Regions from separate parts of the Bradyrhizobium sp. WYCCWR 12699 genome, predicted to be linked through region 1. Evidence: predicted binding sites of a transcription regulator. Region 1 holds the regulator's gene; each other region holds the start of a gene.
What was found. Region 1 encodes LexA, which represses DNA repair genes until DNA is damaged. Its sites were predicted from a motif close to TGTTCNNNNTGTGTTCNG; they were not measured.
Positions count from the first base shown of each region.

Region 2: a site for LexA is predicted at 868-885, ahead of RPS27_RS37225 (DUF3072 domain-containing protein). Genes of this name have one in related genera too.
Region 3: a site for LexA is predicted at 869-886, ahead of RPS27_RS37645 (PA0069 family radical SAM protein). Genes of this name have one in related genera too.
Region 4: a site for LexA is predicted at 898-915, ahead of RPS27_RS15880 (ribonuclease T2 family protein). Genes of this name have one in related genera too.

Region 1 covers NZ_JAVTJN010000007.1:31,096-33,291, reverse strand. The annotation lists gene glp (gephyrin-like molybdotransferase Glp) at 1-810, shown strand, start outside; gene lexA (transcriptional repressor LexA) at 986-1,687, shown strand.
Region 2 covers NZ_JAVTJN010000039.1:1,393,283-1,395,478, forward strand. The annotation lists gene RPS27_RS37210 (hypothetical protein) at 12-260, shown strand; gene RPS27_RS37215 (hypothetical protein) at 357-566, opposite strand; gene RPS27_RS37220 (hypothetical protein) at 585-806, opposite strand; gene RPS27_RS37225 (DUF3072 domain-containing protein) at 922-1,116, shown strand; gene RPS27_RS37230 (DUF6496 domain-containing protein) at 1,195-1,482, shown strand; gene RPS27_RS37235 (hypothetical protein) at 1,495-1,857, opposite strand; gene RPS27_RS37240 (Do family serine endopeptidase) at 2,128-2,196, opposite strand, start outside.
Region 3 covers NZ_JAVTJN010000039.1:1,478,245-1,480,440, forward strand. The annotation lists gene RPS27_RS37645 (PA0069 family radical SAM protein) at 1-847, opposite strand, end outside; gene RPS27_RS37650 (phosphoketolase) at 1,069-2,196, shown strand, end outside.
Region 4 covers NZ_JAVTJN010000032.1:224,701-226,896, forward strand. The annotation lists gene RPS27_RS15870 (hypothetical protein) at 1-193, opposite strand, end outside; gene RPS27_RS15875 (hypothetical protein) at 379-840, shown strand; gene RPS27_RS15880 (ribonuclease T2 family protein) at 961-1,665, shown strand; gene RPS27_RS15885 (23S rRNA (adenine(2030)-N(6))-methyltransferase RlmJ) at 1,787-2,196, shown strand, end outside.

The sequences.
Region 1 (2,196 bases):
GCCGGCGTCGACTTCCGTGAGGGTGACGTCCTCCTCCGCAAGGGGACGCGTCTGACCGAACGTGACCTCGCGCTCGCTGCCGGAATGAACTACCCGCAGCTCGCCGTCTGCCGCCGTCCCAAGGTCGCGATCCTCGCCACCGGTGACGAACTGGTGATGCCGGGCTCAGCGCCAAGGCACGGCCAGATCGTCTATTCCAACGGCTACGCCCTGCACGCGCTCGCCCGCAGCGAGGGCGCCGACACCGTCGACCTCGGCGTCGCCGCCGACACGCTGGAGGCCACCACATCAGGCATCCGCCGCGCTCGCGAGAGCGGTGCCGATATCCTGATCACGACCGGCGGCGCGTCGGTCGGCGACCACGACCTGGTCCAGCAGGCACTCAGGGACGAAGGCATCGCGATGGCGTTCTGGAAGATCGCCATGCGGCCGGGCAAGCCGATGATGCACGGGCGGCTCGGCGCCATGCGCGTGATCGGCCTGCCCGGCAATCCCGTGTCGTCCTATGTGTGCGCCTTCCTGTTCATGGTGCCGCTGATTCGCGCCTTGTCAGGCCGCTCGGTGATTCATCATCGTCGCGAACGTGCCGTGCTCGCCTGCGATCTCGGTGCCAACGACCAGCGCGAGGATTACTTGCGCGCGCGCCTCGAGCTGCGCGACGACGGCACGCTGGTCGCGCTTCCCGTCAGCCATCAGGATTCCTCTCTGCTTGCGAATCTTGCTGCGGCACAGGTACTTCTCGTGCGCCCACCGTTCGCGCCGAAGGCCAAGGCCGGCAGCCCCTGCGAGGTGCTGCGGCTCCCCGTCTGAGTGCACGGCCACACGCATTCCGCGAACCGCGCTTCGTTCACGGTAAATTAAGCAGTTGCGGAACATGTATCGAACATATAGTGTCCGTTCATGATTTGTTTCGAGGATGTAGCTGCTTATCGCTGAACTCATCGTCTCGGAATCGAACGACATCAACCGGGGGACTTTGGTCGAGATGTTAACGCGCAAACAATACGAGCTTCTGCGGTTCATCAGCGAGCGTTTGAAGGAAAGCGGCGTGCCGCCCTCCTTCGACGAGATGAAGGATGCGCTCGACCTGCGCTCGAAGTCGGGCATCCACCGCCTGATCACCGCGCTCGAGGAGCGCGGCTTCATCCGCCGGCTGCCCAACCGCGCCCGCGCCATCGAAGTGATCAAGCTGCCGGAGCTCCAGGCTGCCGCCGGCGCCCGGCGCGGCTTCACGCCGAGCGTCATCGAGGGCAATCTCGGCAAGATCCGCGCGAGCTCCAGCCCGCCCGTGGACGAGGGCGAGCGGCCCGTTGCGGTGCCCGTGATGGGCCGGATCGCGGCCGGCACGCCGATCGAGGCGTTGCAGACCCGCAGCCACACCATCAGCGTGCCGCCCGACATGCTCGGCTCGGGCGAGCATTACGCTCTCGAGGTGCGCGGTGATTCCATGGTCGAGGCCGGTATCCTGGACGGCGACATGGCGCTGATCCAGCGCAACGAGAGCGCCGACACCGGCGACATCGTGGTGGCGCTGATCGACGACGAGGAGGCTACGCTCAAGCGCTTCCGCCGCCGCGGCGCGTCGATCGCGCTCGAGCCTGCCAATGCCGCCTATGAGGTGCGTATCCTGCCGCCGAACCGGGTGAAGATTCAGGGCAAGCTAATTGGGCTTTACCGGAAGTACTGAGTCCGGAAGGACTCAGTCCGAAAGTAGTTTTGGCGCCTGCGTGCCGCCTTCGATCGGCGTCGCCGATCTGAGATTGGAGCGGATGAATGTCCGCTCCGGCTGGATGATCATTCTGGTTCTGCACAGATTATCCGGCCCCTCCTCCACGGCCATCTTCGGCGGACCGCAGCGACATCGCGTCTGGGCGTTTCGGGTTCGGAAGACCAGATCGTTTGGGTGCAGCGGTAGCGGCATCGGGGCACGGGGCCGTTGCCGCGCCATCGCATTGCCATGTCCGCAACACCCAATTGCGCAGCGCCGCGATCGCGCCGGCAATGCGAAGTGTCGCTTTTGCAGTCGCTGACAGGCGCCCGGCGTAATGCACCTCAGCCAGCTTTGTTCCTGGCGAATTCGGGAAAGTTAAAGTGATCGCGGGGTGCGGATCCCAGCCGCAGATTTGCCTACAACCAAGCACAGCGTTGGTGTTTAAACTCTGACAGAGGCCTGTGCCTCCAAGAGAGGCGCGGGTC
Region 2 (2,196 bases), on a different contig from region 1:
AGTTCCCTCGCATGACAACGACCAAGCTCGTTCTCACCGCAATGCTGGCGACCGGTCTCGCCGCCGCGCCGCTCGCCGCACAGGCCAAGTCGCACAAGGCGAAACATGGATCGTCGATGTCGTCGTCGCAGACCACCGGCGCCAACACCAAGGCGTCCAAGGGCGCCGATCCCTCCGGCCAGGGCGGTTCGGGCCCCGGCTCCGACCAGGGCGGCACCATGACGAACAAGACCAGCAAGGGCATGACCAACACCAAGTGAGCCCAGCCCGGCACGACATCAAAAGCCCCGCGGCGACGCGGGGCCTTTTTCTTGGTGCTCAGTCTGCAATCGAGCACCAAATGGTCAGGCGTCAGCTCATGGCGGCCGGCGCGTTCCGAGATTGAGCCCGCGCCCCTCAGCATTCGTCTTCACGAGATGATCGAGCTGCGCCCGTTTGCGTCCGATCAGAAGTTGGGCCGCAGCATCATCAAGACCCGCGCGCTGCAACTGCCGGATGGCGGAGCCCAGTTCGAGAATCTCGGCGCGCAACCTCAAGATCCGGTAAGTGTCCGGGTCGTCATCCACGGCGCCCCCTCAAAGATTTCAGCGCCGTCTGCTCGCGCGCTGGGGAATACCGGCTGTCTTCACGAGATGAAGGCGCACGCGGTCGCGGACGTCGGGCAGGACATCGGCACCGCCGGCGGCCTTCCATTCCCCGATCAGCAAATTGACCTTTCGGCGCAGATCCATCTGCGCCAGGGCCTGTCCGGTGCAATCGCGATCGCCGTTGACGGAAGCGCGCACGGACGCCTCGACGTCGGCCATCTCCAGCCTCAAGGCACTGATCTTACGTCGAATTTCATTAATTCTGTTGTCCATGGCTTGTTAGAACAAAATAAGAACATATAGTCAAGCCACGAATTCAGGACGGAGATGCCAGATGCAGGTTCAAAGTAAATACGACGCCAGGATCTTTCTCGCCGAGCAGATGACCCGGGCGCAGGGGCTGAGACTGAAACGGCTGAGCGAAGAGGCCTATCAGCCCGCACAATATGCGCGCGACCTGTCCTCCACCGAGGCCGCGCGACGCATCCAGGTGCTGGAAGCGGAGATCGAGCTGGCGAATTCCTTCTAGGCTTTCGCCTGGAAGGTGGCGCGCTCTTTCGGAACCATGCCCGTGTCGAATGGTTCTTCCGGCCAAGGGAGAACATGCATGGCACGCAAGGCAAAGAAGCGCCGCTACTCACGCAGCTCCGGCAGCGATGTCGAAAGCGAGATGCGCCGCTACAAGAAGGGCACGGCCAAGAGCGGCCGCAAAGGCCGTGGCGGACGCGTGAAGAGTCGCAAGCAGGCGATCGCGATCGGGCTGTCGAAGGCGCGCAAGAAGGGCAAGAAGGTCCCGAAGAATGCCAGCAAGAAGACGTCCAAGAAGACGACCAGGAAGCGGACGACGAAGAAGACAGCCAAGAAATCGTCGAAGCGCAAATCCAGCAAGCGCTGATGCTGACCTGTCTCAGATCATGCTGCCCGGCATGAAGCAGCGGATCGAGACTCCGAAAGCCGTCTTCACCGGCCATACCATGGTGCGGCCGGCGCGGTTCGGCTCGGTGATGACAGCTTCGTCGGGCACCTCGACCCACTCCCCGTCGAGCCGCACGCGATAGTGCCCGTTGTGCGACTCCCAGTCGGGATCGGCGACGGCAAAACCGTCGGCGTCCGAGCAGCAAGGACCGAGGTGGCTGCGCAGGCTGTCGAACCACGGCTTGAGGGGCGAGTCCGCGTAGCGGCCGTCATCGCGACCAAGCGCGTTTCCACCCCAGAGCACGAACGGCGCCGCAAGCAGCGCCCCCCTTAGCGAGAGCTTCAATCGATCCATGTCGGCACCGATCAAGTGCGAACCACCGGCCAGTTCCACAAGACGGCGGCGGGTTCGAAGTTCCACGCTTGCAACTCTCGACGGCCTCGGTGCCGCCGAGCATATCCACGACTCGGAACTGTGATGGCCGAACGCGGCTTTTTCGTATGAACCGGGTCACCATCGCTGCCGTTAACGAGAATGTTATCCGCTCTTGCCGCACATCCTGGCGGCAAAGGAAAGGGCGACCCGAGGGCCGCCCTTTGGCTTGTTGGGAAGACACGGGTCGCCTCAGGCGAGCGGCACCGCGACGAACCTCGTCGCCTCGGCGCTCCTGACCTGCAACAGCACGCTGCGCTT
Region 3 (2,196 bases), on a different contig from region 1:
CGAGAATGCGCTCGATCTCGGAATCGTTCAGCGCGGGGATCACGGGCGCGACCATCACGGTGGTCGGAATGCCGGCGTCGGCGAGCTGCTTCAGCGCCTCCAGCCGTTTAGGCGGCGTCGCGGCGCGCGGCTCCATGGTGCGCGCCAGTTTCGGATCGAGCGAGGTCACGGAGATCGCGACCTTGGCGAGGTTGCGCTTGGCCATCCGCCGGAGAATATCGATGTCGCGCAGCACCAGCGCCGATTTGGTGACGATGCCGACGGGATGGCCGGCACGCTCCAGCACCTCGAGGATGCCGCGCATGATCTTGTTCTCGCGCTCGATCGGCTGGTAGGGATCGGTGTTGGTGCCGATCGCGATCATCCGCGGCTCGTAGCCGGAGGCGGCGAGCTCCTTCTCGAGCAGCGCAGGTGCCTCGGGTTTTGCGAACAGCTTGGATTCGAAGTCCAGCCCCGGTGACAAGCCGAGATAGGCGTGGGTCGGCCGGGCGAAACAATAGACACAGCCGTGCTCGCAGCCGCGATAGGGATTGATCGAGCGGTCGAAGCCGATATCGGGGGAATCGTTGCGGGTGATCACCTTGCGCGAGGTGTCGATTGCGACCGTGGTCTTGAACGGCGGCAGCTCTTCCAGGCTCTGCCAGCCGTCGTCGAACGCGACGCGCGCCTCGGCCTCAAAGCGGCCGCTGGCATTGGACTGCGCGCCCCGCCCGCGCCGGCGCGCGCGGTCGATGGCGACGCCAAGTTCTGGAAAATCGGCAGGGAAGTCAGAGTCCGCACCCGCCGGCTCGGAGGGCGCCTTGACCGGCGGGTGCTTGAGAGCATGTGAGGATGCTGCTGGACTCATGCAGCTAAGATAGCATGCAAAAGGAACAAATCAAGAACGTAAACGAAAAACCGGAAAACAACCCCATGCAAAGTAACCCGCCCAAATTTCGGGCGCGGTCCTTTGACCTCACGCAACATGGCTGTCGCAACGATCTCGTTTGATGCCGGTCAGGGATCGATCGCGCCGGAACAATGTTGGTGACGATCGCGGGGCTCAGCTCGGCAAAAATCGGCAAGAACATGACAAATCAAGAACAATCGGCCACAGCGAGCAATGACCTCGATCTCCTCGATCGCTACTGGCGCGCCGCAAACTACCTCTCCGTCGGGCAAATTTATCTGCTCGACAATCCCCTGCTGCGCGAGCCGTTGCGGGCCGAGCACATCAAGCCGCGCCTGCTCGGCCATTGGGGCACGACGCCCGGCCTGAACTTCATCTATGCCCATCTCAACCGCGTAATCCGCGCGCTCGATCTCAACGTGATCTATGTCTGTGGCCCCGGCCATGGCGGGCCCGGCATGGTCGCCAACACCTATCTGGAAGGTAGCTACAGCGAGATCTATCCTGAGATCGCGCGCGATGCGGACGGATTGCGCAAGCTGTTCAGGCAGTTCTCGTTCCCCGGCGGCATCCCGAGCCATGCAGCACCCGAAACGCCGGGCTCGATCCACGAAGGCGGCGAGCTCGGCTACGCATTGGTGCACGCCTATGGCGCGGCGCTGGACAATCCCGATTTGGTCGTCGCCTGCGTGGTCGGCGATGGCGAGGCGGAGACCGGCCCGCTCGCGGCGTCATGGCACTCCAACAAGTTCATAAATCCTGCCCATGACGGCGCGGTGCTGCCGATCCTGCATCTCAACGGCTACAAGATCGCCAATCCGACCGTGCTGGGGCGGATGCCGGATGCGGAGATCCGCGATCTCTTCCGCGGGTTCGGACACGAGCCGCTTTTCGTCGAAGGCGACGATCCCAAATTGATGCACGAGGCCATGGCGGACGCGCTCGACGTCGCGCTCGCCAGCATCCGCTCGATCCAGCAGCACGCACGCGACGGCCGCGGCAGCGTCGAGCGGCCGCGCTGGCCGATGATCGTGCTGCGCAGCCCGAAGGGCTGGACCGGGCCGAAAGAGGTCGACGGCAAGAAGGTCGAGGGCTTTTGGCGCGCCCATCAGGTGCCCGTTGCCGGCTGCCGCGAAAACCCGGCGCACCTGAAAGTGCTCGAAGACTGGATGCGCAGCTATGAGCCCGAAAAACTGTTCGACGCGAGCGGCGCCCTCGTTCCCGAGCTTCAGGCGCTCGCGCCCGACGGCAACAGGCGCATGGGCGCCAACCCGCATGCCAATGGCGGCCTTCTGAAGAAAGAGCTG
Region 4 (2,196 bases), on a different contig from region 1:
CCTTGCGGTAGCGCGCGCAGTGATCGACCGCGACCTGACGTGCATCGACCTGGGTGGCCATCGAATAGGCGATGATCCCGCCGGTGTCATTGCCCTTGAACGGCGGCACGATGTCGGCGCGCGCCGACTGGCTCGCCGTCATACCCGAGACAACCAGGCTGGCGAGAAGACCCGCGGCCGCAATGATTCGCATTCCCGTCACTCCAATTGGCTGGCCCCCAGTTTACGGTGCCGGGATGGAAGTGGAAAGAACCGAAGCCCTGCCGACCACGATGTTGTGGTCAACTCCTGGCGAAGTGTTGCCGCGCTGCACTTGACCTCCCCCGGCCTTCACGGCACCGTCCGACCTTCGCAAGACCTTAGCTGTCCGGATTGACCATGCGCGCCCCCTCCCTGAAATCGCTCCGCTTTGCCGCTCTGCTCGGCCTCATGTTCGGGGCGGTGACGCTCGGCGAGGCCAGGGCCGCCAATCCGCTGGAGCTGAATTTCTGGCTGAGCGGACCCCGCTATGACGGCAACGTCGCCAATTGCGACTGGGCTCTGCCGAGGATCGAGCGCGAGTTCGCGGAGAAGGAATATACCTTCTGGAATTCTTCGCTGAAGATCACCGGCTTCTCCGCCGTGCACGAGACCGCGTACCGGCCCTGGCAGTCCGACAACATTCCGCGCCGCTATTGCAGCGGAGAGGCCATGCTCACCGACGGCAAGGTGCGCAAGGTGCACTTCTCGATCATCGAGGACGGCGGGTTCGCCAGCTACGGCAACGGCGTCGAATGGTGCGTGGTCGGGGTCGATCGCAACTGGGCCTATAATCCGGCCTGCCGCGCCGCCAGGCCTTGAGCTCGAGGCGCCCTGATTCGGGCGCTGTCAGCCGCCAAATGGCGGCCGCCTGAATTTTGTTCTTGAAATGTTCTTTTCGCCTGCTAGGCTTCCTGCACAGTCTAGTTGAGGGGCGTTGCCATGTTTCATTCCAGATTGCATTCGTTCTCCCGCCTCGTGATCTCGCTGGCCCTTTCCCTGATCCTCGCGGCTAGCCTCGCCTCGTTCGCCGGCGACGTAAAGGCCCAGGACAAACGGCAGAACGCGCCCGGCGAGTTCGATTTCTATGTGCTGTCGCTGTCATGGTCGCCCTCGTTCTGCGAGGAGGCGGCCGAGCGTGGCGGCCGCTCCCAGATCCAGTGCGGCGGACGGCCCTATGCCTTCGTGGTGCATGGGCTGTGGCCGCAATATGAGAACGGCTTCCCGGAATATTGCCAGCGGCCCGCGCCGCGGCTGAACCGCAACATCGTCTCCTCGATGCTCGACCTGATGCCGGCGCCGGGGCTGATCTTCAACGAATGGGACAAGCACGGCACCTGCTCGGGCCTCGAGGGCCGCAGCTATTTCGAGACGATCCGCAAAGCGCGCGCCGCGATCAAGATTCCGGCCGAATATCTCGATCTGTCGCAGGCCAAGTCCGTGGCGCCGGCTGAGGTCGAGGAGGCCTTCATCAAGGCCAATCCTGGCCTGAGCAATGCCGCCGTCTCGGTCACCTGTAACCGCACTCGGCTCTCCGAGGTGCGCATCTGCCTCAGCAAGGACCTGCAATTCCGTACCTGCGAGGAAACCGACCGCCGCGCCTGCCGCCGCGATCAGGTGACGATGCCGCCGATCAGGGGTGGTTGAGGCCGAGGCTCGCGCAAGAAACCGGCCCCGGCTCGGCGGCGCAGCGTTACACGCTGCACCGCGTCCAGGACACGTGATTGTGCCTCTTTGCTCGAGCCGTCACGTGGCGTAGTCCTACCTCATGAATTACCGCCACGCCTTCCACGCCGGCAGCTTCTCCGATGTCATCAAGCACATCGTGCTGGCGCGCATCGTCACCTATCTGCAGGACAAGCCGGGGGCGTTCCGCGTCATCGACACCCATGCCGGGGCCGGCCTCTACGATCTCGACAGCGACGAAGCGCGCCGCAGCGGCGAATGGCTGACCGGCATCGCGCGGCTGATGCAGGCCCGGCTGTCGAACGAGAGCGCGGCGCTGGCCAAGCCCTATCTCGACATCGTCCGCGCCTTCAACCCGAAGGGCGAGCTCAAAACCTATCCAGGCTCGCCGTTGATCGCGCGCGGTCTGCTGAGGCCGCAGGACCGGCTGGTCGCCTGCGAGCTCGAGCCGAGGGCGCGCAAGGCACTGATCGACGCTCTGCGCCGCGACGA